DNA from 3 places in the Streptomyces sp. NPDC031274 genome. Region 2 is predicted to be linked to each of the others. Evidence: riboswitches for the same ligand, from Rfam matches in the RefSeq annotation. Region 2 holds a riboswitch; each other region holds the start of a gene.
What was found. A riboswitch is a leader RNA that binds a small molecule or an ion and turns the genes downstream of it on or off. The one in region 2 is predicted to bind S-adenosylmethionine.
Positions count from the first base shown of each region.

Region 1: another riboswitch for S-adenosylmethionine. It lies ahead of ACZ5CR_RS21050 (aminotransferase class V-fold PLP-dependent enzyme); the one in region 2 lies ahead of ACZ5CR_RS17995 (putative leader peptide).
Region 3: another riboswitch for S-adenosylmethionine. It lies ahead of thrC (threonine synthase); the one in region 2 lies ahead of ACZ5CR_RS17995 (putative leader peptide).

Region 1 is NZ_JBVIHP010000012.1:224,565-233,989, reverse strand. Features, by position in the region: gene ACZ5CR_RS21075 (C40 family peptidase) at 1-210, opposite strand, end outside; gene ACZ5CR_RS21070 (NYN domain-containing protein) at 586-1,935, opposite strand; gene ACZ5CR_RS21065 (hypothetical protein) at 1,970-2,209, opposite strand; gene ACZ5CR_RS21060 (rhomboid family intramembrane serine protease) at 2,348-3,091, shown strand; gene ACZ5CR_RS21055 (Lrp/AsnC family transcriptional regulator) at 3,129-3,410, shown strand; gene ACZ5CR_RS21050 (aminotransferase class V-fold PLP-dependent enzyme) at 3,517-4,890, opposite strand; SAM riboswitch class IV at 5,072-5,188, opposite strand; gene trpD (anthranilate phosphoribosyltransferase) at 5,274-6,338, opposite strand; gene qcrB (cytochrome bc1 complex cytochrome b subunit) at 6,502-8,133, opposite strand; gene qcrA (cytochrome bc1 complex Rieske iron-sulfur subunit) at 8,130-9,185, opposite strand; gene qcrC (cytochrome bc1 complex diheme cytochrome c subunit) at 9,182-9,425, opposite strand, start outside.
Region 2 is NZ_JBVIHP010000010.1:93,652-103,076, forward strand. Features, by position in the region: gene ACZ5CR_RS17985 (beta-L-arabinofuranosidase domain-containing protein) at 1-1,730, shown strand, start outside; gene ACZ5CR_RS17990 (glutathione S-transferase family protein) at 1,718-2,488, opposite strand; SAM riboswitch class IV at 2,815-2,959, opposite strand; SAM riboswitch class IV at 3,140-3,253, shown strand; gene ACZ5CR_RS17995 (putative leader peptide) at 3,302-3,454, shown strand; gene ACZ5CR_RS18000 (LLM class flavin-dependent oxidoreductase) at 3,558-4,811, shown strand; gene ACZ5CR_RS18005 (NtaA/DmoA family FMN-dependent monooxygenase) at 4,829-6,262, shown strand; gene ACZ5CR_RS18010 (LLM class flavin-dependent oxidoreductase) at 6,278-7,405, shown strand; gene ACZ5CR_RS18015 (hypothetical protein) at 7,705-8,187, opposite strand; gene ACZ5CR_RS18020 (lactate 2-monooxygenase) at 8,501-9,425, shown strand, end outside.
Region 3 is NZ_JBVIHP010000020.1:25,871-35,295, forward strand. Features, by position in the region: gene ACZ5CR_RS28860 (DUF7927 domain-containing protein) at 1-1,503, opposite strand, end outside; gene ACZ5CR_RS28865 (glucosyl-3-phosphoglycerate synthase) at 1,572-2,516, opposite strand; SAM riboswitch class I at 2,684-2,818, shown strand; gene thrC (threonine synthase) at 2,812-4,146, shown strand; gene ACZ5CR_RS28875 (MoaD/ThiS family protein) at 4,256-4,534, shown strand; gene ACZ5CR_RS28880 (cold-shock protein) at 4,959-5,162, shown strand; gene groL (chaperonin GroEL) at 5,478-7,103, shown strand; gene ACZ5CR_RS28890 (ATP-binding protein) at 7,156-9,243, opposite strand.

The DNA.
Region 1 (9,425 bases), on a different contig from region 2:
CTTCTCCTTGGCGCCGTTGTACCGGTCGGTGGCCCGGCCGGCGTCCTCGTAGAGCTTGTCGACCTTGGACTTGACCTCGTCCTTGCTCGGCTTCTCGCTCGGCGCCGCGTTGGCCGCCTGGGAAGTGAGTGCGACGGCAGCGGCGGCGGTCGCGGTGAGCACAGTCACGCGGGCGCGGCTCGGCTGCTTGGGTCGACGGTGGGACGCCACGAAGGCGGCTCCTTCTTCCTCCAGCCGCCTACCGAGACCCGGTCGGCGGGTACCACCGCTGCCACCCCGGATGGGTGATCAACCGAGCGGAGGTTCGAGGCGAGACCTTAGTGACCTCCTTGTGATCAGTTCAAATCCCGAAGGGTAAAAAGGGGGGTGCGGGGCGCATATTTTACCGATAACGCACAGGCTGTAATGATCGATTGACGCTACGTTGCGTAGTCGGCGCCTCAATTCAGGCATAGGGAACAGGAGTTACTTGCTCACCCTTTGCCACGCGAAAGCGGCGCGCGTCAGCCACCCGAGAGCGGCGTGCGTCAGCCACGCGAAAGCGGCGCGCCTCAGCCGCGTGAAAGCCCCTTGCGTCAGCCGCTGTCAGCCGCGCGAGAGCCGCTTCAGGAGCACGGCCGAAGCGACAGGGCGCGCCCCCGCCTTCGCGATCCCGTCGGCCACTTCGCGGTCGGTCGACACGACGACCACAGGGCGCCCAGGAGGCTCCGCGCGCACCAGTTGGCGGATCAGTTCGTCCGCGGTGACGCCGGGCTTGGAGAACAGCACACGCACCCCGCGCGGCGGCGCGAGCAGTACGGGCGCGGCGAGTTCGGCCCCGTCGAAGACACAGGTCATCTCGGCGCCGGTCTGCGCGGCGAGTTGCGAGAGCGAGCCGAGGAGGCGCAGCCGCTGTTTCTCCAGGGGCATCGTCGGATAGCCGGTCTTGGTGACGTTGTAGCCGTCCACGACCATGTGCGCCTGCGGCAGCGCGAGCAGCTGGTCGAGGATCGCCGGGTCGTTCTCGGAGAGCGCGCGGGCGGCGATGTCCTTCGGCGTCATCCGGCCCGGCTCGACGGCGTCCACGGTCTCGGCGGGCCGCACGGAGACGGGCGGCAGGGCCAGTTCACGGCGCAGCCCCTGGGCGGACTCCAGGACAGTGTCGAGCAGCAGGCGCACCCGCATGTCCTCGACGCTGCGCCCCTCGCGCGCCGCCCTGCGGCTCGCCTCAAGGGCCGCCTCGGTCTCGCTGAGCCGCGCCTTGAGCCGCCGGGACTCGCTCTCGGCGGCGGACAGCTGCGCCTGGCCGTCGGCGCGTGCCGCGTCGAACTCGGCGGTGGCTTTACGCAGGGCCGCCTCGCCGCGCTTGACGTCGCTGAGGGCACCGCGCAGCTTGCGATGCATCGATTCGGCTTCCTTCTTCGCCGACTCCAGCTCCGCGCGCAGCCGTTCGGTGTCGGCCTTCGTCTGGCCGCGCGCCGCGGAGAGTTCCGCGCGCAGCCGTTCGAGCTCGGCCCGCGTCTCGTCGTCCACGCGCTCGGCGTCCGCCCGCAGGGCTTCCTCGCCCGCGGCGGTCACCAGCTTCACCCAGCCGGTGGGGCGCAGTACATAGGCCGCGGCCGCCACATCGAGGGGGTCCGCGGCCGGGGGTGGTGCTCCCGCGTCCAGGGCGCCGGTGAGCTCGGGCTGCGCCTCTCTGAGACGTTCGCCGATGCGCTGGCGGAAGAGCGGGTCGCTCTCCAGGGCCGTCGCCATCGCGTTGCCCGCGAACTTCGCGCGCCGGGTCGGCGTGAAGCGGGCGTACTGCCTCAACTGTGCGGGCAGTTCGCCGACCGTGAGGCCGCCGAAGCCGTCCGAGACGATCTGGACGACCCGCCGACGCACTCCGTCCGGCAGCGGACGGTCGAGCACCTCAGCGGTGCCGTCGTCCGGCTCCCCGCTCGCGCTCTCCACCATCCGTCACCCCACTAGCTGTGCGGGCCCCGCTCCCTCAGGAGCCGGCACCCGGCCTGTCCACGAGTTCCACCTGGTCCACCGCGTTGCACCAACGGCAGCGCACCGACTCGATGGTCTCACTGACCACCTCGCGTTCCTCGATGTTCGACTCACCGGCCAGGTCGAGGTGCACATATTCGACAACCTTCGAACTGCGGGTGACGTCGAAGCGCGTGAGGTTGCCGCAGAGCGCGCAGCGCCACCGGGTGGTGTCGGTCGGCAGAGGAACCGTCATCGTGGCTGTTCGCTTTCCTTCGGAATTCCATGGTGCGTGGTGCCCGTAACCCTAAGGCCTGTAAGGGTCTCCATGCGGCGGCCTCCCACGCGGCGGGGCACTCTGTACGGTTTGCTGCGCTTACGTCATGCTCTGTTCATGATCAAGACGTGGGGTACGACGGCGGTCCGGACGCTCAGGGGGCAGTCGGCCCCGGTGACGTACGGCCTGATCGCCGTCTGCTGTCTGGTGTTCCTGATCTCCCCGATGTCCGGGTTCAATCCCACGTACGGCACCGGTGACAAGCTGCTCGCCGCCCAGCAGGCCTACTTCGAGCGCTGGGGCGTGGTCCCTTCGGAGCTGTTCAGCGGAGCGCTGCGGCCCGTGCTCGCCCCGGCCACCGCGCTCTTCGTGCACGGCAGCTGGCTGCACCTCCTGGGCAACATGCTCTTCCTCTTCGTCTTCGGGGCGATGGCCGAGGAACGGATGGGGCACTGCCAGTTCGCGCTCTTCTACCTCTGCTGCGGCTATCTCGCCCTGTTCGCCTACGCGGTCGCCCACGCGGGCTCCGACCAGACCCTGGTGGGCGCGTCGGGGGCGATCTCCGCGGTGCTCGGCGCGTTCCTGCGGCTCTTCCCGAAGGCGCGGGTCACCAGCCTCTTCCCGTTCCTCTTCTTCCTGCCGCTGCGCTTCCCCGCGTGGGTGGTGCTGCCGTTCTGGGTGGCGCTGCAGTGGCTCGCGGCCCTGCAGGGCGGGCAGGGCCCCGGTGTCGCCTATCTGGCCCATATCGTGGGGTTCTCCCTGGGCTTTCTCTACGCGTGGGTGCGGTATGTCAGAAGAAACAGGCGGGCGCGGAGCGCCTCTTTGGAAGGGCGGGGGCGGGAGACGGGAGGGCTAGAGTGAAGAAGCCAGCACCCGTCATCGAGGGAGACAGTCAGCCGTGATCACCGCGATCGTGCTCATCAAGACCAGCGTGGACCGGATCCCGGAGATCGCCGAGTCGATCGCCGCCCTCGACTGCGTCAGCGAGGTCTTCTCCGTGACCGGCACGTACGACCTGATCGCGATGGTGCGTGTCGCGCACCACGACGACCTGGCCGACGTCATCCCCGGCAAGATCAGCAAGATCCCGGGTGTGGAGGGCACGGACACGCATGTCGCGTTCCGCACGTACTCCCAGCACGACCTCGAAGCGGCGTTCGCCATCGGCCTCGACTCCTGAGCCGTCGCGGGGTGCTGAACTCGCCGGGTACCGGTCCCGCCGAGTGCCGGACGGGCGTTTCCGCATCTCGGAGCCGGTCTCGCGGCGCCCGGCCCCTTTCACCGCCTCAGGCGGCCGTGGTGTCCGGCACGCAGCGGCCTTCCTCCGTGCGGTAGTTCCAGCGCGCGCCGTCCGCCACCAGCTCCCGCACGGCGCGCACGAAACGCTCCACGTGCTCGTCGGGGGTGCCCGCGCCGAAGCTCACGCGGATCGCGTTCAGCGACTTCTCGCCGGGCGCGGCCTCGGGGGCACCGCACTCGCCCTGGGTCTGCGGGTCGCTGCCGAGCAGGGTGCGCACCAGCGGGTGGGCGCAGAAGAGGCCGTCGCGTACGCCGATTCCGTACTCGGCGGAGAGCGCGGCGGCGAAGTGCGAGCTGTTCCAGCCCTCTACGACGAAGGAGATGACGCCGACGCGCGGCGCGTCGTCACCGAAGAGCGAGAGCACCTTCACGGCGGGCACATCGGCGAGGCCCTCCTTCACCTTCGCGATGAGGTGGCGCTCGCGGGCGACGAGCTCGTCGAAGCCCGCCTCGGTCAGCGCCTTGCAGGCGGAGGCGATCGAGTACACGCCGATGACGTTCGGCGAACCGGCCTCGTGCCGCGCGGCGGTGTCGTGCCACTCCACGTCCACCCCGCCGTCCGTACGCCGCGCGACCTTGCGCGAGGCGCCGCCGCCCGCGAGGTAGGGCTCGGCCGCCCGCAGCCAGTCGGAGCGGCCCGCGAGGACGCCCGAGCCGAAGGGCGCGTACAGCTTGTGACCGGAGAAGGCGACCCAGTCGACGTCGAGCTCGTCGATGGAGACGGGGTGGTGGGGCGCGAGCTGCGCGGCGTCGAGGACGATGCGGGCGCCGTGCGCGTGGGCGGCGGCGGCGAGCTCCTTCACCGGCCACAGCTCACCGGTGACGTTCGAGGCGCCGGTCACGCAGACCAGGGCGGGCCCGTGGGGGTCGCGGTCGGCGAGAGCGCGCTCCAGGGTGGCGACGGCCTGCTCGGCGGTGCGCGGGGCGTTCAGGTACGTCACGCGGGCGTCGCGCCACGGCAGGAGCGAGGCGTGGTGCTCGGTCTCGAAGACGAAGACCTGGCAGTCGGCGGGCAGGGCGGCGGCGAGCAGGTTCAGCGAGTCGGTGGTCGAGCGCGTGAAGACGACCTGGTCGTCCTCGCGGCAGCCGAGGAACTCGGCGACCGTGGCACGGCTGTTCTCGAAGAGGTCGGTGGAGAGCTGCGAGAGGTATCCGGCACCCCGGTGCACGCTGCCGTAGTACGGCGCGTACGCGGCCACGTCGTCCCACACGCGCTGCAACGCCGGAGCGCTCGCCGCGTAGTCGAGCGCCGCGTAGGTCACTTCGCCGCCGGTGACGAGCGGCACGGTGACGTCACGGCCGAGGACGGGCAGCGGCTCGGCACAGACGGATCGGTCGGCGACAGCGGTGGGGACAGACATGGCGAACTCCCGTGGGAAGGCAGGCGAGTTCACTGCGAGGGCGCACGTACGGCGCTGCAGTGATGAAAGAAAAGGGGGGTGCGGAAAAGGGGCCGGAAAGCCCTATCGCATTCGCTTGCTCACGAGACTGCTCCCTTGAGGACCAGGACCCCAGGGGTATGACACTCATCGAGTGCGCAGGGGTCCGCGCTTGCCATACGCCTTGCTGCGTACGGCCTGGTCTTCACCCGGGGCACCCCGCCACGGACGGAGGGTTGCCGGACAGCGAGCCGGGGCCTAATCGCTGTCACTCATGACCTGCGCAGCATCTTGCCACACGATCTTCCCGGTGCACACCGCAGTCCGCGATACGGACTGCGGTGTGCGCCACACTCACGCCACGCTCACCTGTTGCTGGCCGCCACCCAGCGCTCCAGGGACTTCTTCGCGGCCCCGGAGTCGATCGACTCCGCCGCCCTGGCGATACCGGCGCCGATCTGCTCCACGAGGGTCCCCTCGCCCGGCGAGAGGGCCACCAGGGCCGCCGCCGTGTTGAGCAGCACGGCGTCCCGCACAGGGCCGCTCTCACCGTCCAGGAGGCGCAGCGCCACCTCGGCGTTGTACGAGGCGTCAGCGCCCCGCAGCGCCTCCACGGGGACCAGGTCGATGCCGACGTCCCGCGGGTCGAAGGCCTCCTCCCGCACGACGCCGTCCCGCACGACCCAGACCCGCGACGTCGCCGTGGTCGTCAGCTCGTCGAGCCCGTCGTCGCCGCGGAAGACGAGGGACGAGTGCCCGCGCTCGGCGAAGACCCCGGCCACGATGGGCGCCATCCGCGCGTCGGCGACCCCGACCGCCTGGGCCCGCACCTTGGCGGGATTGGTGAGCGGACCCAGGGCGTTGAAGACGGTCCTGATCCCCAGCTGGCTGCGCGCCCCACCGGCGTGTCGCAGGGCCGGGTGGAACTTCACGGCGAAACAGAAGGTGATCCCGGCTTCCTCGGCCACCTCGACGACCCGCTTCAGCGGAAGCTCCAGATTCACCCCGAGCTTCTCCAGGACGTCGGAGGCGCCCGAGGCACTGGAGGCGGCGCGGTTGCCGTGCTTGACGACCTTCGCACCCGCGCCGGCGGCCACGATCGCGGACATCGTGGAGATGTTGACGGTCTTGGCCCCGTCGCCGCCGGTGCCGACGATGTCGACCGTCTGGCCCGGCACCTCGATCACATTGGCGTGTTCGTACATCGTGCGTACGAGGCCGGAGATCTCCTCCACGGTCTCGCCCTTGGCGCGCAGCGCGACCACGAAGCCCGCGATCTGCGCGTCGGACGCCTCACCGCGCATGATGCGGTCCATGGCCCACGCCGTGTCATCGGTGCTCTGGTCGCGTCCCTCAAGAAGACCGTTCAGCACACCGGGCCAGGAACGGGCCGCCGCGGTGTTGCCTCCTGCGGGGGTCACAGCGCTCATCTGCCGCTCCTGGGTTCGTATAGGCGTAGGACAGGAACACCTTATCCAGCCCTGGGGACGGCAAAGAGCCCCGTCCATGCACTGGATGCAGGGGACGGGGCTCTCGCCGTGGCGACCTTGTGGTCAGTACCTCAGTACTTCAATGCCGCAGAGCGTCAGGGGATCAGTGGTGGCCGTGGCCGCTCGTGATCTCCTTGTACTCCTCGGTGGTGGGCTTGGGGATCTGGTTGTCCTCCCCGTAGTAGCCCTTGGAGAGCTTGGCCCGGAGCTTCTGCGGCCCGCTCACCTTGCGCTCGACACCGTTCTCGTCGACCGCGGGGCCGATCTCGACCGGCGCGTACTGCTCGTGCGCGGTGAGCGTGTGCAGCTGCTCCTGGTTGAGCGGCTCGTGGACCTCGATGAACTCACCGTGCGGCAGGCGCTTGATGATGCCCGACTCGCGGCCGTGCAGGACCTTGTCCTTGTCGCGCCGCTGCAGACCCAGGCAGATCCGCTTGGTGGCGATGAAGGCGAGGACCGGTGCCACGAAGAAGGCAATGCGCACGAACCAGGTGATCGAGTTGATCGACAGGTGGAAGTGCGTGGCCCAGAGGTCGTTTCCACCACCGACGAGCAGCACGAAGTACCAGGTGATCCATGCGACACCGAAGGCCGTACGGGTCGGGACGTTGCGCGGGCGGTCCAGGATGTGGTGCTCGCGCTTGTCGCCGGTGACCCAGGACTCGATGAACGGATAGACCGCGATCGCGACCAGGACCAGCGGGAAGATGATCAGCGGGATGAACACACCCAGGACGAGCGTGTGACCCCAGGCGTTGATCTCCCAGCCCGGCATGACACGGATCAGACCCTCGGAGAAGCCCATGTACCAGTCGGGCTGGGCTCCGGTGGAGACCTGGTCCGGCCGGTAGGGGCCGATCCCCCAGATCGGGTTGATCGTGGCGATCGCAGAGACGGCGACGATGACACCGAAGACCAGGAAGAAGAAGCCTCCGGCCTTCGCCATGTAGACGGGCAGCAGCGGCATGCCGACGACGTTGTTGTTCGTCTTGCCGGGACCCGCGAACTGCGTGTGCTTGTGGTAGAAGACCAGGATCAGGTGCGCCACCACGAGGCCGAGCATGATGCCCGGCAGCAGCAGGATGTGCACCGAGTAGAACCGGGCCACGAAGTCGCCGCCGGGGAACTCCCCGCCGAACAGGAACATCGAGAGGTACGTGCCCACGATCGGCACGGACAGGATCGCGCCCTGCATGAAGCGCACACCGGTACCGGAGAGCAAGTCGTCAGGGAGCGAGTAACCGGTGAAGCCGGTGAACATGCCCAGGACGAACAGCAGGAAGCCGAAGACCCAGTTGACCTCGCGCGGCTTGCGGAAGGCACCCGTGAAGAAGACGCGCATCATGTGCACGAACATCGCCGCGAGGAAGATCAGCGCCGCCCAGTGGTGGATCTGCCGGATCAGCAGACCACCGCGCACATCGAAGCTGATGTGCATGGTCGAGTTGAACGCCTCGGACATCAGCTGGCCCTGCAGCGGGATGTAGCTGCCGTGGTACTCCACCTCGTTCATCGACGGGTGGAAGAACAGGGTCAGGTACACACCCGTGAGGATGATGATGATGAAGCTGTAGAGGCAGATCTCACCGAGCATGAAGGACCAGTGGTCCGGGAAGATCTTGCGCATGTTGGCCTTGGCCAGGGAGTAGATCCCCAGGCGGCCGTCGGCCCAGTCGGCGACCCGCTCACCGGCGGGCGCCTCCTTCTTACGGTTGTCGTTCGCCGTAGTGCTCATCCGCGCTCCCAGAATGCAGGACCGACGGGCTCGGCGAAGTCGCCGAGCGCCTCGAGGTAGCCCTCTTCGTTCACGGCGATGCGCAGCTGCGGCAGCGCGTGACCGGCCGGGCCGAAGATCACTCGGGCACCGTCGGAGAGGTCGAAGGTGGACTGGTGGCACGGGCAGAGGACGTGGTGCGTCTGCTGCTCGTACAGGGAGATCGGGCAACCGACGTGGGTGCAGATCTTCGAGTAGGCGACGACACCTTCGTGCGACCACTCGAGCTCTTGCTTGTCCTTGATGTCCGCCGGCTGAATCCGGACGATCATCAGGGCCGCCTTGGCGATCTCCTTCTGGAAGTCGTGATCGTGCTCCTCCAGGCCCTCGGGCTTGGCGAAGGTCAGCGAGCCGACCTGGACGTCCGACGGACGCAGCGGCTCGTTCGTGTTCATGTTCACGAGCAGCTTGCCCTTGGACCACAGCGTGTGCCGCAGCTTGTCCTCGGGCAGCGGACCGAGGTCACGCAGCAGGACGACGCCGGAGAGCGGCACCATGGCGAGCGCGCCGAACATCGTGTTGCGGATCAGCTTGCGCCGGCCGAACTGCGACTCCGCGGCACCGGCCTTGAAGTCGGCCATGACCTTGGCCTTGACCTCGGGCTCGGCCTCGATCGGGTGTCGCTCGTCGGCGACCTCCACGTCGGACATCAGGGTGCGGGCCCAGTGGACCGCGCCCGCGCCGATGCAGAAGAGCGCCACGCCCAGGGTCATGCCCAGGGAGAAGTTCAGCGCACTGATGTGGCCGATCGGGAAGATGTAGACGCGCTTGTCGACCGGGAAGGCCACGTACGAGGCGATGAAGCCGATCGTGGCCAGCATCGACAGCGTGAACAGGAAGGCGACCGCACGCTCGGAACGCCTGGCGGCCCGCTCGTCGATGTCCTGGACACGATGCTCGTGGGGCGGAAGCCCCGGGTCGGCGAACGGGTTCTCGTCCGCTACCGCCACCGAGCCGTGCTCGGTCTCCTGCACGCTGGGCAGGTTCTCTTCTGGATTCTCTTTGCTACTCATGACTTCTTGGCCTTTGCGGTCCGAGCGGCGACCCACACGGCGACCGCGATCAGCGTGCCGAGACCGAAGATCCAGCCGAACAGGCCTTCACTGACCGGACCCAGGCCACCCAGCTTGAGACCGCCAGGGCTCTCGGTCTGTTCGCCGTTGACCGCGTCGAGGTACGCGATGATGTCCTTCTTGTTCTTCTCCGGCATCGTCGTGTCGGGGAAGGACGGCATGTTCTGCGGGCCGGTCTGC
Region 2 (9,425 bases):
CCGACAGTTCTGGCCACGGCCGACACGCCACCTTGCGCCGCACCTGGGGCGGGCCGAGCCATCCGGGGTTCCTCGCGGCGTACCCGGAGACGCAGTTCATCGCCCTGGAGTCGATGACGAGCGGCGACTACACCAAGGTGTGGGCGCCGTACTACACGGCGCACAAGATCCTGCGCGGTGTCCTCGACGCCTACCTGTACACGGGCGACGAACGAGCGCTCGACCTCGCGTCGGGCATGTGCGACTGGATGCACGCGCGCCTGTCCAAGCTGCACGGGAGCACCCTGCAACGCATGTGGGGCATCTTCTCCAGTGGGGAGTTCGGCGGCATCGTGGAGGCGATCTGCGATCTGTACGCCATCACCGGCCAGGCCGAACACCTCGCCCTGGCCCGCCTCTTCGACCTCGACAGGCTCATCGACGCGTGCGCCGCGGGCGACGACACCCTCGACGGGCTGCACGCCAACCAGCACATCCCCATCTTCACGGGCCTGCTGCGGCTCTACGACGAGACGGCGGAGCGCCGCTACCTCACCGCCGCCAAGAACTTCTGGGGCATGGTCGTACCGACCCGTATGTACGGCATCGGCGGCACGAGCACCGGCGAGTTCTGGAAGGCTCCCGGTGTCATCGCCGGAACGCTCAGCGACACCACCGCCGAAACCTGCTGCGCGCACAACCTGCTCAAGCTGAGCCGGGCGCTGTTCCTCCACGAGCAGGACCCCGCGTACATGGACTACTACGAGCGGGCCCTGTACAACCAGGTCCTCGGTTCGAAGCAGGACAAGGCCGACGCGGAGAAGCCCCTCGTCACGTACTTCATCGGTCTGCTGCCGGGCCACGTGCGTGACTACACGCCCAAGGCGGGCACGACCTGCTGCGAGGGCACGGGCATGGAGAGCGCCACCAAGTACCAGGACTCCGTCTACTTCCAAAAGGCCGACGGCTCCGCCCTGTACGTCAACCTCTACAGCCCCTCCACGCTGACCTGGAAGGAGAAGGGCGTCACGGTCACACAGACCACCGACTACCCGAGGGAACAGGGCACGACGCTCACGGTCCGGGGATCCAGGGCCGCCTTCGATCTACGGCTGCGCGTACCGGCCTGGGCGGGGAGCGGCTTCACCGTGACCGTCAACGGCAAGAAGGTGAAGGCCGATCCGGCGCCCGGCAGCTACTGCTCCCTGTCCCGCACATGGCGGGACGGCGACACCGTCCGGGTTTCCCTCCCCTTCCGGCTACGGGTGGAGAAGACCCCCGACAAGCCGGAAGTCCAGGCCCTGTTCTACGGACCGGTCCATCTCGTGGCCCGCGACAGCGCGAAGACCTACTTCCGGTTCGCTCTCCACGGAAACGCCGCACTCTCCGGCGACCTGCTCCCCAACCTCGAGCCGATAGCCGGCGAACCGCTCCACTACACACTCGACGGCATCCCCCTCGCGCCCTTCTTCGAAGGCACGGAAGACCCGACGCACGCCTACTTCCAGCGGTCCGAACCCAAGGTGGTCTTCGGCACGATCGACTCCGGCGTCGCCAACCCGACGGGGACAGGGGCCGACGGCACGACCCTCCTCGACGAGATCTGGTCGGCCGCTCCCTTCAGGAACAAGAGCGCGTTGGTCCAGCATGTCCAGGCCACCGTGGACTCCTGGGTGGGTGCCGGCCGACTGGGCGCGGGTGACGGCAGGAAGGTGGTGCGCACGGCGAAGGAGGCTTCTTACACGAGGTGATGGGGGTGGTTGGCACAGAAGGCCGGGTGGTCGTCCAGGCGGCGCACATAGGCGCGCACGTGGGGGCGGGAGCGGGCCGCCTCAGCCGCATCCGGGGTGAGGTGGACGAGCCTCGCCCACAAGTCCACGTCCGCTGCCGTGAGTTCGTCGCCCACGAGGTAGGAGTGGGCGGCAAGACGGCAGTCGATCCTGTCCAGTGTCGCGGGGGTGAGCGGCCCGGCGAGCAGCTCGTGCCAGGTGTCGATCCGTGCTGCCAGGGCCGGTCGGCGCAGGACGGGCAGCGGGCCACTGCCGTGTGCGGCAAGGCGGCAGGCCAGGTCGCGCAGGATGTCCGGCGTGTGGTTGCTGACGACGTGACCGCTCCACCGGTCGCACAGGGCCGGAACGGTCAGCGGCCCTTCGAAGTGGTGCTCGGTGGCCTCGTAACAGCGGTGCAGCGAGTCGAGCGCCGCAGTGGTGTGCGGTGCCAGGAGGGTGGTGGTGACCGACTCCCTGAGCCCGAGCAGGTCGAGGGTGATCGAGACGCGCAAGGAGTCCGGACATTCTGCCGAGAGATACAGGTGGTAGCGGTGGGGCGCCGGGTAGAAGCCGCCCGCCACGTCGTCGCCGATGCGGCTGCGGATCGGCGCGGGACGGGCGAAGCGTGGGCCGGTGTCGCGTGGGCCGGTGTCGCGCGGAGAGCATGAATCCGCGGGGGAAGTCGGGTGGGAAGCAGGGCGGGAAACAGTACGGGAACGGTGCGACGTGATCTCGGGCATGGCTCTCCAGGGAGGGGAGGGGCGCCGACCGGCGGCGGCACGCGCGGGGCCGGTGGCACAGCGGGGGAGAGGGGGATCCGTGGCCGCAGAGGGCCGCAGTGATGAGGCTTCTTGTCCGGAGGCGTCGCTGGTGTGTGGACGCTGCGCGGACGTCAGACAGCTGGCACCGAGGCGCTGCACACGCGCAGCAGATCGATGTGAAGGCGTCTGGTCAGGAAGCGAGGGCGGGGCCGGGGCGCGGACAGGGGAGGCCGCTGGATGCTGTTCCCCTCACCGACCGCCCTGGACATGTCCACCAGCCCTGCCGTCGAGGCCCGTCGTACCCGGGGCCGCGCTTGCCCCGCCGCCACGGCGGGACCCGGTCGTCACCCGGGGCACCCCGTCGCGGAGGAAGGGTTGCCCGCCAGCGGGCCGGGGCCGATGACCCGCTCGGGCAGGAACCCTGCCGGGCGGGCGCTGACAATCGTGACCGTCCCCGGAAGTTTGAGTCCGGGTGCCTGTCTCCGTCAAGAAGGCCCGCACCAGGAACAGAAGGAGTGGTCCGGTGGTTGACTTGACGGAGACAGGCGACGAGGCATGTACGACGCTGTGAGAACGCCCATGATCCACGGGCATTGCGCACCGCTACGACCTCACGTAACGTCCCGAGCAGGTTACGAGTGTCAGCGTCAAGCCCTGGCTTGCTGACCGGCAACCCTCCCACGCGGCGGGGTGCTCCAGGTGAGGACCAGGCGGTGCCCGTCCAGGGTTCCGCAAGCGCGAGACCGGCGAGGCTCCAGGCCCGCCGAGTCGGAAGGGGCGGAGGTGACGGACGTGCCAGCTGTGTCAGCCGTACCGCCCCTGTCGCCCGTGCCGCCCGCGCCCGCCCCGCGCGTCATGGTGATCGCCCCGAGCCGCCAGGTGCATCTGTACTCCCGGCCGCACATCGATCTGCAGCGTGTCGCCGGCGCGCTCTGTCGTTCCTGACCCGTCACCCCGCCGCCGCACCCTCGGATCCGAGGGGCCGGTGTTCTCGTACGGTCGCACGGTCGATCAGGAAGGCACACCTTTCGTGTCGTCATCACCTTCGTTGCCCCATTCGCCTCATTCCTCCGCTTCTTCTGCCGACTCTGCCGCCGCGCTGCACCTCGCCGTCGCGCTCGACGGCGCGGGCTGGCACCCGGCCGCCTGGCGCGAACCGGTCGCCCGCCCGGGGGAGTTGCTCACCGCCCGGTACTGGGCCGATCTGGTCACCGAGGCCGAACACGGCCTGCTCGACTTCGTGACGATCGAGGACGGGCTCGGGCTCCAGTCGTCCCACTTCACCGAGCCCGACGGACGCACGGATCAGGTACGCGGGCGGCTCGACGCCGTCCTCATCGCCGCCCGTGTCGCCCCGCTGACCAGCTACATCGGACTCGTGCCGACGGTGGTGGCCACGCACACGGAGCCCTTCCACACATCCAAGGCGATCGCCACGCTCGACTACGTCAGCACGGGCCGCGCGGGCGTACGGGTGCAGGTGTCAGCACGCCGTAACGAGGCCGCGCACTTCGGGCGCCGCACGCTTCCCGCCCTCGATGCCGTCGAGGACCTCGGCAGGCCGGACGTACGGGAACTGACCCTCGACCTCTTCGACGAGGTGGCCGACTACGTCGAAGCCGTGCGTCGGCTCTGGGACAGCTGGGAGGACGACGCGGAGATCAGGGACGTCGCCACCGGCCGCTTCGTCGACCGCGACAAGCTGCACTACATCGACTTCGAGGGCAAGCACTTCAGCGTCAAGGGCCCCTCGATCACCCCACGGCCACCGCAGGGCCGTCCCGTCGTCAGCGCGCTCGCCCACGAGACCCCGACCGAGGCCCCGTTCCGGCTGCTCGGCCGCTCCGCCGACATCGGATACGTCACCCCGCGCGACGCCGGGCACGCACGCGACATCGTCACGGCGGTCCGCGGCGAACAGGAAGCTGCCGGGCGGGCCGACGAGCCCCTCCACCTCTTCGGCGACCTGGTGGTGTTCCTCGACGACGATCCGGCCGCCGCCGTGGCCCGCAGGGAGCGTCTGGACGCCCTCGCGGGACACCCGTACACCAGCGACGCACGTGTGTTCACCGGCACGCCCGCCCAACTGGCCGACTTGCTCCTGGAGTTGAGTCAGTCCGGACTCACCGGGTTCCGGCTGCGCCCCGCCGTCGTCGGCCACGACCTCCCGGCGATCACCCGGGGCCTGGTGCCAGAACTCCAGCGCCGCGGCGCCTTCAGGCACGCGTACGAAGCCGACACCCTGCGCGGTCTCCTCGGCCTCGCCCGCCCCGCAAGCCGCTACGCCGCCGCCACCGCCTGAGCCGGAAGGAACCCGACATGAGCAAGTCACCGGACAAGCCGCTCAAGCAGATCCACCTCGCGGCACACTTCCCCGGCGTCAACAACACCACCGTATGGAGCGACCCCGAGGCCGGGAGTCACATCGAGTTCAGCTCCTTCGCGCACTTCGCACGGACCGCCGAGCGCGCCAAATTCGACTTCCTCTTCCTCGCCGAGGGGCTGCGGCTTCGCGAACAGGGCGGGAAGATATACGACTTGGACGTCGTCGGGCGCCCCGACACGTTCACCGTGCTCACCGCGCTCGCCGCCGTCACCGAACGCCTCGGCCTGACGGGCACCATCAACTCCACCTTCAACGAGCCGTACGAGGTGGCCCGCCAGTTCGCCAGCCTCGACCACCTCTCGGGCGGGCGCGCCGCCTGGAACGTCGTGACCTCCTGGGACGCCTTCACCGGCGAGAACTTCCGGCGCGGCGGGTTCCTGCCGCAGGAGGAGCGGTACTCCAGGGCGAAGGAATTCCTCAGCACGGCGGGCGAGCTCTTCGACTCCTGGCGCGGGGACGAGATCGTCGCCGACCAGGAGGCCGGCACGTTCCTGAGTGACGCCAAGGCGGGCGCCTTCGTCCATCAGGGGCAACACTTCGACATCCAGGGGCAGTTCAACGTCCCGCGCAGTCCACAGGGCCGACCTGTCATCTTCCAGGCCGGTGACTCGGAGGAGGGGCGCGAGTTCGCCGCCGAAGGCGCGGACGCGATCTTCAGCCGGTACAGCACGCTCAAGGAAGGGCAGGCGTTCTACACGGACGTCAAGGGCCGCCTGGCCCGCCACGGCCGCACCCACGACCAGCTGCTCATCCTGCCCGCGGCGACCTTCGTCCTCGGGGACACGGATGCCGAGGCGGAGGAGCTCTCCCGTGAGGTGCGGCGCCGACAGGTCAGCGGCGCCACGGCGATCAAGCACCTGGAGTTCGTCTGGAACCGCGACCTCTCCGCGTACGACCCGGAGGGCCCGCTGCCCGACATCGACCCGGACGTCGGCGAGCACACCATCGCCCGCGGGCGTGCCCAGGTGCGGATGTACCGCGACCCGCTGGCCACCGCTCGGGAGTGGCGCGAGCTCGCGGCCGCGAACAAGTGGTCCATCCGTGACCTCGTCATCGAGACCGGCAGCCGTCAGTCCTTCGTCGGCTCCCCGGCCACCGTCGCCGAGACGATCAACTCCTTCGTCCAGGCCGACGCGAGCGACGGCTTCATCCTCGTTCCGCACATCACCCCCGGCGGCCTCGACGCCTTCGCCGACACCGTGGTCCCGCTGCTCCAGGAACGCGGCGTCTTCCGCACGGAGTACGAGGGCACCACCCTGCGCGACCACCTCGGCCTGGCTCACCCCGACGCCGACGCGGACGCCGGGGTGCGCTTCCCCCAACCCGCTTCCGTACCCACACCCGTGCCCGCGTCGGCCGACCACTGAGGAGGATCACCGCCCATGTCAGACATCCCGCTCAGCGTCCTCGACCTGGTACCGATCTCGTCCGGCTCCTCCGCGACCGTGGCGCTGCGCAACTCCATCGACCTGGCCCGGCAGACCGAGCGTTTCGGGTACGCCCGCTACTGGTTCGCCGAGCACCACCTCAACCCGGGTGTGGCGGGCACCTCACCCGCGGTCGTCCTCGCCCTGACCGCCGCCGCGACCTCGACGATCCGGCTCGGGGCGGGAGCAGTGCAGCTCGGTCACCGCACCGCGCTCTCCACGGTCGAGGAGTTCGGCCTGATCGACGCGCTGCATCCCGGGCGCCTCGACCTGGGCCTCGGCCGCTCAGGCGGCCGACCGCCCGGAACGCCCGCCGCCGCGCCGCCGACCGCCACCCCCGTCGTCGACGGCCGTGCCCCCAACGGGCTGCGGATCCCGGCACGCTTCTCCTACGAGCACCTGCTCGGCTCACCCCGCGTCGCCCTCCAGCGCAAGCTGCTCCAGCAGCCGCACGCCGAGGCGCAGGACTACGGGGAGCAGGTCGACGACATCCTGGCGCTTCTCGCCGGAACATATCGCTCCGACGACGGCATCGAAGCGCATGTCGTGCCCGGTGAGGGCGCCGACATCCAGGTGTGGATCCTGGGCAGCAGCGGCGGCCAGAGTGCGGACGTCGCCGGTCGGGGCGGCCTGCCCTTCGCCGCGAACTACCACGTCAGTCCTGGCACGGTGCTCGAGGCCGCGGAGGGCTACCGCGCCGCGTTCAAGCCCTCCGACGTACTCGACAAGCCCTATGTCAGCGTCTCCGCGGACGTCGTCGTCGCCGAGGACGACGAGACAGCACGCGAACTCGCCGCGGGTTACGGCCCATGGGTCCGCAGCATCCGCACGGCCGAGGGCGCCATCCAGTACCCGACGCCGGAAGAGGCGCGCCGCCACAACTGGACCGACGCGGACCGGGCACTGGTCCAGGACCGCACCGAGACCCAGTTCACGGGTTCTCCCGGACGCGTGGCGGATCTCCTGGAACAGCTCCAAGAAGCCACTGGGGCGGACGAGTTGCTCATCACCACCATCACCCACGGTCACGCCGACCGGGTGCGCTCCTACGAACTGCTCGCCGAGGAGTGGCGCCGCAGGTGACCTGTCCGTCCGCCGGGCGCTCCCACGTCCGGCGGACGGACTGACAGGGACAGAGAAGGCCATCGACAAGGTCCCGGGCCGGTCGGCCTTCGAGCAGGACATCGCTGTGAAGGAGCTGTCCCGTGCCGCGGGCTGAGACCGGGGTCGGCCCCGGCTGACATCGAACTGCCCGACAACGAACTGCTGGTACCCGTCACGTATTTCAAGTGCGCGGTATTCCCGCCGCACGCAGGCCCTGGGGGCGAGCCTCAGCTCCCGTCCGGAGTCGGTGGGCGTCCGGCCGGGATGAAGGCGACCACTTAGTCCTCGAACCCTTCATGCAGGCCCCACTCTTCGCGGGCCATAGCGGCTTCGTGTCTGGCTCGGGAGTCTTGGCGTCCCCTGGCGTAGACGTGGACGGTGTAGACCGTGGCCGGGTCGAGCTGTAGGGCTGGGGCGTATCCGTGGGCACCTGGAAGCCAGCCCGCAGCTGGTGTGGCAGGGCCTGTGGTGGGGCCGGACATGCTCATCCGCCCGCCTGAAATCGGTACGTAGGGCCAGGTGCCGAGTAACTGCCATTCCTCCGGCTGTTGGACCGGCTCGGCCTCGGTGAGTATGAGGGTCACCCAGGCGTCGTGGGACTGCACGCAGCTGACGACAGTGAGCTGGCCGGGGGCGATGATCACAGGCTTGTCGGTGCGGAAGTCAGGTGTCCGGTCGCCACCCTCCCACTCGGTCTCGATGTCCTCGTGGATGTAGAAGTGCGAGTACTCGATGCTGACAACGCCGCTCACCATGTCCATCTCTGGACCGTACGTCGCCGTCACACTGGAGCTGATCCTGCCTCAGCCGTGATGCGTATGGGTTGGAGCGCTGCTCGTGACGGCGGGGGCGGGGTTCGCCGGTCTTGGAAACGCGTCCGACGCCGACCGCCTCGCTCCCCGTCTCGACGAGGCGGGGAGCGGCCAGGATCTTCTGCCGGACGCGTTCCCGCTCGGGTACGACCATGGACGGGGCTTGTCACTGTCCTACCAGTGTGGCAAGGATCGTCGGGTGGACAGTGCTCTCTGACGCTGCCTCGTGCAGTCTCAACGGATACCGGACGGGACCCCTCACATGACGACGCCGAACTGGGCGGACTTCCAGTACGAGATCTATCTCAACGGCATGACGGGTGCCGTGCCCCGACTGCCCACCGACCTGACCCGCCTCGAGGAGCTGACCGAGCAGCGGCTCGGTCCGGGCCCCGTCGGCTATGTCTCCGGCAGCGCGGGCAACGGCAGCACCGCCCGCGCCAACCGCGCGGCACTTGAGCGGCGTCGGATCGTGCCGCGCATGCTGCGGGACGTACACGAACGCGATCTGTCCGTGGAGGTGCTCGGCCACCGGCTGCCCGCGCCGCTCGCTCTCGCCCCCGTCGGCGTTCTGTCGATCATGCACCCGGAGAGCGAGTCCGCCGCCGCCCGCGCGGCAGCGGCCCGCGGCGTCCCGTACATCCTGTCCTCGGCCTCCAGCACGCCCATGGAGCAGGTCGCCAAGGAGATGGGGGACGCGCAGCGCTGGTTCCAGCTGTACTGGGCCAAGGACCGCGACGTCACCAAGAGCTTCCTGGACCGTGCGAAGGCCTCGGGCTTCACCGCGCTCGTCGTCACGCTCGACACTCCGCTCCTCGCCTGGCGGCCGCGCGACCTCGACCAGGCGTATCTGCCCTTCCTGCACGGCGTGGGCACCGCCAACTACTTCAGCGACCCGGCGTTCCAGGCGGGCCTCGCCAAGCCGGTGCACGAGGACCCGAACGCGGCCGTGATGCACTTCGTCGGCATGTTCGCCGACCCCGCGAAGACCTGGCCGGACCTGGCGTTCCTGCGCGAGAACTGGGACGGCCCGATCGTGCTCAAGGGCGTCCTGCACCCGGACGACGCGCGCCGCGCCGCCGACGCGGGCATGGACGGAGTGGTGGTCTCCAACCACGGCGGCCGCCAGGTCGCGGGCTCCGTCGCGGCCGCCGACGCCCTGCCCCGCGTCGTGGCGGCGGTCGGCG
Region 3 (9,425 bases), on a different contig from region 2:
GCCCGCGTCGCAGTTGGAGCGGGGGGACTCGACGTCGACGTCGTTGAGCAGCTTGCCGTCACCGCTGACGGGGTCGTTGACCTTGACCGAGTACGTCACCGTCGCGGTGTGCCCGGCCGGGATGTCGCCGGTCCAGCTGATCCTCGGTCTGGTGTACGAGACCTCGCCGGTCGTCGCCTCCGCGTCGTGCCGGTACGTCGCGTCGTCGAGGTTGTCCGTCAGGTCGTCGCTGAACTTGGCGTTCGGGTAGTTCAGCTTGCTGATGTTCTTCGCCTTGACCGTGTAGGTCAGGGTGCCGCCCGGCTTCACCTTCTTGGGGCTCGCCGTCTTCGTCACCTCCAGGTCGGGGACCGGGACGGAGAGCGCGAGGGCCGAGGGGACGTAGGTGTCGCCCTTCGTGGAGAAGCTCAGCGTCGTGGAGGTCGAGCCGACCGGGATCGGTTCGGCGGCGGCCGGGGCGCGGGAGTTGCCGCCGGTGACGTCGAACTCCTTGGCGTCGATGGACAGGTTGTTGGTCATCCTCGGGTCGAGGGCGCCGTCGTCCTCGCTGATGAAGAAGTTGTTGGTGTTGCCCGTGTGCGCCTCGGTGATGTTCTGGCCGCCCACCGCGAAACGGTCGCCGGGGGTGTTCCAGTCGCCCTCGTACGCGGTGACGCTCGCGCGCGGCTTGCCGTCCGTGCGGTAGAAGCCGTCGACCTCGACGCTGGTGGCGGGCGAGGTGGAGCGCTGGAGGACGTGGCCGCCGTAGACGTAGACGTTGCGGCGGTCGGGCGCGTACTGCTCGTCGGGGGCGTCGTACTTGTAGACGACGGTCAGGGACCAGCCCGCGACGCAGCCCTTGCCGGTGGGCGCCCAGATGTCGCCGACCGCGACCGGCAGGGGCGTTCCGTCGCCGGTGATGCCGTTGAAGAGGCCCGTGATGTCGGCCTCGCCGGTGTAGTAGTGCGGGCCGTTGGCCGACGCCGGGTCCCCGACCAGGTTCGCCGGGGTCACCTTCGAGGGGGTGGCGCCGGCCACGCTGACCGAGGGCACCGCGTCGAGCGGGTCGCCGGGCGAGGGCTCCACATCGGCGCCGGAGATGTCGCAGCGCTTGAGCCGGGCGCCGCTCGGGCCCTTGTACGTGCCGTCGTTGCCGCCGAAGAAGAGGCGCGCGTACGCGACCTTCGCGCCGGGCGGGATCGCGACCCGGCCGGTGCTCGATCCGTGGTCGGGGTCCATGCCCGCGGTGTTGATCCGCCGCATGACGAAGGTGTTGTTGTTGTCGCGGCCCTCGCCCTCCGCGGCGGTGGCACAGCGCGCCGCCATGTCCGCGGGCGTCGTCGGGCAGCCCATGACCGTGTTGCCGATGGTCTTGAAGTCGCCGTAGAGCGATTCGTCGTAGCGCTTGGCGAAGGGATCGATCACGTCCGCGGCGGCCGGTACCACGGCTGCCGCGCTCAGCGCCCCTGCCGCGAGACCGGCCGTGGCCATGGCCACGCCACCGACGCGTCGCGCGCTTCCCATGAACTGTCTGACCCGCATAAGGACCCACATAAGTGGGAAATGTAGACAAAATGCCCGGTCTTGGGTGGTTACGCCACGCGGCGGGCCGTGTACTCCGCGATGCCGGACATCGGCGGACGCTCCTCCGTGTCCACCGAATGGGTCCGCGGTTCGAACCCGTGCTCGCCCCGCTCGAACTGGGTGAGCTCGGGGCGTACGTGATGCCCGAGCGCGAGCCTGACCTGCGCCGTCCGGTAGATCGCCGCCGCCATCCTGCCGAGCGCCTGCCCGTCCTGGTGCCGGTGCTTGCGCACGCCGACGTCGACCTGCGCGAGCGCGTCAAGGCCCACGGTGTGCAGCGCGTCGACGAGCAGGCCGAGCTCCACCCCGTATCCGACGGGGAACGGCAGCCGCTCCAAGAGAGACCTGCGCGCCGCGTACTCGCCGCCCAACGGCTGGACGAACCCGGCCAGTTGAGGCCAGTGCATGTTGAGCAGCGGGCGCGCCATCAGCTCGGTGACCCGGCCGCCCTGACCCGCGGCCCCGGCGAGCGGGCGGTCGTACATCGCCTTCACGAAGTGCACGTCGGGCTCGGTCAGGAGCGGGCCCACGATCCCGGTGACGAAGTCCGCCGAGAACTCCTTCAGGTCCGCGTCGACGAACGCGACGATGTCACCGCCTGTCACCAGGAGCGAGCGCCACAGGACCTCGCCCTTGCCGGGCACGGCCGGGATGCGCGGCAGGATCTCGTCCCGGTGCACGACCCGAGCGCCCGCGTCGCGCGCGACCTCGGCCGTGCGGTCCCGCGAGCCGGAGTCGATCACCACGAGCTCGTCGACGAGGGCGGCCTTCTCGATCAGCTCGCGGCGGATCACGGCGACGATCCCGCCGACCGTCTCCTCCTCGTCGAGCGCGGGCAGGACGACGCTCACCGAGGCTCCCGACGCCCGTTTGGCGGCGACGAGCGCGCTGAGCGGACGGTCGGCAACGGACCAGGAACGCCTGGTCAGCCAGCGCTCGGCCTCTTCCAGCACGGGTGGTTCCTCCTGTGTGTGGCCTACATGTGATCCATCTCGCGGTGCGGACGACTATCTCAAGGGTCCAGGCCGTCGGTTACAGTCTTGAACAACGCGGATGACCATCGCATGTCGGGGGTCGACGCGTCACAAATGCCCCGGGCCCCTGAAGCCCGGCGCCATACCGCTCATCCAGAGGGGCAGAGGGATACGGCCCGTTGAAGCCCCGGCAACCATCCCGCCGACCGCGCACGCGAGGTCTCGGCGGGGAAGGTGCCAATTCCGTCTCGCGGTGAGATTCGCCGCGGGGAAGATGAGGAGAAAGGGCCTCGCCTCCATGGCTGCGCAGACTGTCGGAACATTCGACACCACCCCCTCCACCACCACAGGTTCCGTGGATCTCGGCCCCGCGTCCGGCCTCTCGTGCCGCGAGTGCGGTGAGCTCTACGCCCTCGGCCCGATCTTCGCCTGCCAGGCCTGTTTCGGCCCGCTCGAAGTCGCGTACGACCTGCCGACCGGCGACCCCGAGGCGCTGCGGAGGCAGATCGAGTCCGGCCCCGCCAACATCTGGCGCTACGCCCCGCTGCTGCCCGTCCCCGCGGACGTCGCCGAGAAGCCGAACATCAACCCCGGCTGGACCCAGCTCGTCAAGGCCGACAACCTCGCCCGTGAGCTCGGCGTCGAGCAGGGCAAGCTCTTCGTCAAGGACGACTCCGGGAACCCGACGCACTCCTTCAAGGACCGCGTCGTCGCGCAGGCCATCGAGGCGGCGCGCGCCTTCGGCTTCACCACCCTCTCCTGCTCCTCCACCGGCAACCTCGCCGGTGCCGTGGGTGCCGCCGCGGCCCGCGCCGGCTTCCGCTCGTGCGTGTTCATCCCGCACGACCTGGAGCAGGGCAAGGTCGTCATGGCCGCGGTCTACGGCGGCGAGCTCGTCGGCATCGAGGGCAACTACGACGACGTGAACCGCTTCTGCTCCGAGCTCATCGGCGACCCGCTGGGCGAGGGCTGGGGCTTCGTCAACGTGAACCTGCGGCCGTACTACGGCGAGGGCTCCAAGACCCTCGCGTACGAGATCTGTGAGCAGCTCGGCTGGCAGCTGCCCGACCAGCTGGTCATCCCGATCGCGTCGGGCTCGCAGCTCACGAAGATCGACAAGGGCCTCAAGGAGCTCACCAAGCTGGGCCTCGTCGAGGACAAGCCCTACAAGATCTTCGGTGCGCAGGCCGAGGGCTGCTCGCCGGTGTCGACCGCCTTCAAGGCCGGGCACGACGTCGTACGCCCTCAGAAGCCGGACACCATCGCCAAGTCCCTCGCCATCGGCAACCCTGCCGACGGGCCGTACGTCCTGGACATCGCCCGTCGCACGGGCGGCGCGGTGGAGGACGTGAACGACGAGCAGGTCGTGGACGCGATCAAGCTGCTTGCGCGGACCGAGGGGATCTTCGCGGAGACCGCCGGTGGCGTGACGGTCGGCGTCACGAAGAAGCTTCTTGAGGCGGGGCTCATCGACCCCACTCTCACCACGGTCGTGTTGAACACGGGTGACGGCCTCAAGACCCTCGACGCTGTTGCCGAGACGTCTCAGGCGACTGCGACGATCAAGCCCAGCCTCGACGCGTTTCGCGCCGCGGGTCTTGCCGATTAATCGCCGTAGGGCCTGATCGCCGTCGTCGAACGGCGGTCGTGGTCCGTCCTCGCGCAGTTCCTCGCGCCCCTGACGGGGCGCTTCCTCCCCGTATCAAGAGGTGAATTCCATGAGCGTCAACGTTCGCATTCCCACCATTCTTCGCACCTACACCGGCGGCAAGTCCGAGGTCGCCGCCGAGGGCGCCAACCTCTCCGAGGTCATTGCCGATCTTGAGGCCAAGCACGCCGGTATCGCGGCCCGTGTCCTTGACGACCAGGGCAAGCTGCGGCGCTTCGTGAACGTGTACGTGAACGACGACGACGTCCGTTTCGAGCAGGGCCTTGAGACCGCGACGCCGGACGGCGCCGGCGTCTCGATCATTCCCGCCGTCGCGGGCGGTTGCTGAATCCGCCTGAAAGCACGCAGCGTCACCTCTATTGCCCCCTCCGCGAGAGAAGCGGAGGGGGCAATTCCATGTGGTTGAGCGCGGTACAGTTGGGAAGCAAGCTTCGCTTTTGGCGTCGAGCGCGTAGACGAAGTCGGCCCCGGGCCGACAAGAAGTAGCCAAAGCGCCTTGCCCTTTTGAGTCTATTGCGGCATTTGCCCGGCCCGACTTGCCCTGAACTCCGGCAAATTCTCCGCATATTTCCGATCGCGCGTGCCCAGAATTCTCGTCCGATTGACCTGTTGCAGAGGGCAGTTGGGCAGATACATTCAGCGGCGGTCGACGCGTTCCGGCGCACGCCTCCACAACCCATTGGGGGGGTGAGGTCTGACCCGGGCCCGCGAAGTGCGGGTCCGTGCAAGGGCCAGTAATAGGGGAGTTAGGCATGGCTCAGGGCACCGTCAAGTGGTTCAACGCGGAGAAGGGGTACGGCTTCATCGCGGTCGACGGTGGTGCGGATGTTTTCGTCCACTACAGCGCGATTCAGATGGACGGTTACCGCACCCTTGAAGAAGGTCAGCGAGTGGAGTTCGAGATCTCGCAGGGCCAGAAGGGTCCACAGGCGGACATGGTCAAGCTCGCCGTCTGATCTCGGCGCGATCGGCCAGCGACTTAGCGAGTGACGAGGGGCCCGTATCCCGACAGGGGTACGGGCCCCTCGTGCGTACGCCCCCGGATGTGCGCCCCCCATGTGTCTGGGATCCGTGAGAGACGCTTGCACTCGTAGGGGTCGAGTGCTAATCATTGGGCTTAGCACTCTCCTAGTGAGAGTGACAGAACTTGGATCGGGTCGGTGAGGCCCGCAGGCCGGGTGGGGCAAGGAACCACACGGTTTGCAGGCCGTCCGTCGCGGGCACCGATGCGATCCGGAGCATGCCACCCCTGTCCGGGAGGACCACTTCACATGGCCAAGATCATCGCGTTCGACGAGGAGGCACGGCGCGGCCTCGAGCGCGGCATGAACCAGCTCGCCGACGCCGTCAAGGTGACCCTGGGCCCCAAGGGTCGCAACGTCGTCCTCGAGAAGAAGTGGGGTGCCCCCACGATCACCAACGATGGTGTTTCCATCGCCAAGGAGATCGAGCTCGAGGACCCGTACGAGAAGATCGGCGCCGAGCTGGTCAAGGAGGTCGCGAAGAAGACGGACGACGTCGCCGGTGACGGCACGACGACCGCGACCGTCCTGGCGCAGGCGCTGGTCCGCGAGGGCCTGCGCAACGTAGCCGCCGGTGCCAACCCGATGGCCCTCAAGCGTGGCATCGAGAAGGCCGTCGAGGCCGTCTCGGGCGCCCTGCTCGAGCAGGCCAAGGACGTGGAGACCAAGGAGCAGATCGCTTCGACCGCCTCCATCTCCGCCGCCGACACCCAGATCGGCGAGCTCATCGCCGAGGCGATGGACAAGGTCGGCAAGGAAGGCGTCATCACCGTCGAGGAGTCGCAGACCTTCGGGCTCGAGCTTGAGCTCACCGAGGGCATGCGCTTCGACAAGGGCTACATCTCGGCGTACTTCGCCACCGACATGGAGCGTATGGAGGCGTCGCTCGACGACCCGTACATCCTGATCGTCAACTCGAAGATCTCGAACGTGAAGGACCTCCTTCCGCTCCTCGAGAAGGTCATGCAGTCCGGCAAGCCGCTGCTGATCATCGCCGAGGACGTCGAGGGCGAGGCCCTGTCGACCCTGGTCGTCAACAAGATCCGTGGCACGTTCAAGTCCGTCGCCGTCAAGGCCCCGGGCTTCGGTGACCGCCGCAAGGCCATGCTCGGCGACATCGCCATCCTCACCGGTGGCACCGTCATCTCCGAGGAGGTCGGCCTCAAGCTGGAGAACGCCGGTCTCGACCTGCTCGGCCGCGCCCGCAAGGTCGTCATCACCAAGGACGAGACCACGATCGTCGACGGCTCCGGTGAGAGCGACCAGGTCCAGGGTCGCGTCAACCAGATCCGCGCCGAGATCGAGAACTCGGACAGCGACTACGACCGCGAGAAGCTGCAGGAGCGCCTGGCGAAGCTCGCCGGCGGTGTTGCGGTCATCAAGGCCGGTGCCGCGACCGAGGTGGAGCTCAAGGAGCGCAAGCACCGCATCGAGGACGCCGTTCGCAACGCGAAGGCCGCCGTCGAAGAGGGCATCGTCGCCGGTGGTGGCGTGGCCCTCATCCAGGCCGCCGCTGTCTTCGAGAAGCTTGAGCTCGAGGGCGACGAGGCCACCGGTGCCGCCGCTGTGAAGCTGGCCCTTGAGGCCCCGCTGAAGCAGATCGCGGTCAACGCCGGCCTTGAGGGCGGTGTCGTCGTCGAGAAGGTGCGCAACCTCACCGTCGGCCACGGCCTGAACGCCGCGACCGGTGAGTACGTCGACATGATCGCCGAGGGCATCCTCGACCCGGCGAAGGTCACGCGCTCTGCCCTGCAGAACGCCGCGTCGATCGCCGCGCTGTTCCTCACCACCGAGGCCGTCATCGCCGACAAGCCGGAGAAGGCGGGCGCTGCCCCGGCCGGCGGCGGCATGCCGGGCGGTGACATGGACTTCTGAGCCTCTTCGGCTCGGTAGGCCAGTCTTCACGTACCGAGGGCGGTACCCCTTCTCAGGAAGGGGTACCGCCCTCGGGCGTTGCCAGGGCATAGGCGATGCCGTCGTCGATGTCGGACTCAAGCCCCTTGCGGAAGGCGGCCTCGTACGCCGGGTCGCCGATGGCGTCGCGGATCCGGCGCTCGCAGGCCTGGCGGACGGCAACGAGATAGGGACTTCCCATCTGTGCGACGCCGCTGGAGCGCCAGAGGACATCGGAGATACCGAGCAGCCGCCCGGTCTGCTCGGGGTCGGCCATGGCCGAGGTCAGCGCGTCGATGCTCAGGGCGGCACCGAAGACGTCGCGGAACCGCCATTTGATCGGCAGGGCGTCGCGGGCGTGCCGCACGGCCGACTCCGGGTCGCCGTTGCTCAGCGCGGCCCTGGACAGCAGGTCGAAGGCGTAACTGCGCATCCACAGCTCGCCGTGCCGCTCGCACTCCTCGCGCAGGGCGTCGGCGCTCGCGGTGGCCCGGTCGAACTCGCCCAGATGGAGTCGGGCGAACGCCAGGACGCCGAGCACGAGGAGCTTGACGGCGGGGGAACCGCCGCCGCAGCCGGGCGACCCGGCCGCCGGTGCGAGCAGGACGATCGTCCGCGCGGGGCGGCCGGTCAGCGCAAGGCGGGCCCCTTCGAGGTAGAGAGCGGCGTCGGCCGCCGCCGGATCGTCGACCCGGTCCGCCAACGACGCGCAGATGTGCACCAGTTGGGTGGAGGCTTCGAGGTCGCCCTGCACGAGGGAGACCGATCCACAGGTCCACAGGGCCCAGAAGCGTTCCCGTTCGGCGCCCGGACCGGGGGTCTTGGCAAGGGCCCGCTCCAAGTAGTGACGGCCTTCGCGCTGGAAGCCGCAGCAGAACCAGAAGAACCACAGACTGCCGGTCATCTCAAGGCTGTCACGCGGGTCCGGCTCCGCGAGGCAGCTCTCCAGAGCCGCGCGGAGGTTGGCGTGCTCGGCCGTGCACCTCTCGTACCAGGCCACCTGGTCGGGGCCGGCCCACTTCCGGCCGCCGGTGCGGGCCAGCCAGCGGTAGTAGTCCCGGTGCCGCTCCGCGAGACGCTTGTCCTCGCCGAGATTGCGCAGCCACTCCTCGCCGTACTCACGGACGGTGTCCAGCATCGAGTACCGCAGGCCCCGCTGGGTCTCCACCGACCGCAGGAGGGACTTGTCCACAAGGGCGGAGAGCAGCCCCCCGATCTGCCCGCTGCCGAGCGGGCCGACGGCGCAGACCAGTTCGGCCGCCTCCTGCTCGAAGCCGTCGGCGAAGACGGAGAGGCGGGCCCAGACCAACCGCTCCTGTGGGGTGCACAGTTCGTGGCTCCAGCCGATGGCCGTGCGCAGGGTCTGGTGCCGGGGTTCGCTCCCGCCGTGCCAGCTGCCGGGGGGCGAGGGGGAGGCGAGCGTCTCGAAGCGGGCGTGCAGGCGCCGGCGGAGTGCGTCCAGGTCCATCTCGGGCAGGCGGGCCGCGGCCAGTTCGATGGCGAGGGGGATGCCTTCCAGGTGCGCGCAGATCTCCGCCACCGCCGTGCCGTCCTCCTCGGTGACGCCCGCGCGCTCCATGAACAGCAGGGCCGCGTCGGACGGTCGTGCGCCGTGGACGTCGACGGGCAGCGGGGGCACGACGACTGCCTGCTCGCCCTGGAGGAACAGGGGGTGGCGGCTGGTGGCGAGGACGCGTACTCCCGGGGCCGCGGCCAGCAGTGTGCGTACGAAGTCGGCGCAGTCGGCGGCCAGATGCTCGCAGCAGTCCAGGATCAGCAGGAGCTCCTTGTCGGCCAGCCAGCCGGACACCACCTCGATCGCGGGCCGGGCGCTCTGATCGGCAAGGCGCAGGGCCTCGTACAGGGCGAGGGCCATCAGGGCAGGCTGGCTCAGCTGGGCGAGGTCGACCAGCCATACTCCGTCGGGGAAGCCGTCCCTCAGCTCCGCTCCGGCGCGCTGTGCCAGGCGGGACTTGCCCACGCCGCCCACACCGGTCAGCGTCACCAGGCGGGCGTCGGTCAGGGCTTCCGCGACGGCCCGCAGTTCCGCCCCGCGTCCGACGAAACTCGTCGTCTCGGCCGGTAGGTTGCCCACCTGTCGGCTCTGCCCGGTTTTCCCCATGGTGGCTCCCCGTGGCTCCCCGTCTCCGGCCGCTCCAAGCCCCTTCGGCCCGCAGCCGCCGCCGTTTCCGCCCTGTGAGTCTGCTCTCCGTCACGGTCCCGGGCTCATGGATGTCGTGAGATGCCCATTTCTACTGGCGAGACGTTCGCACCGTCGCATTTCGGCGTCAGGCCCGGTCATCT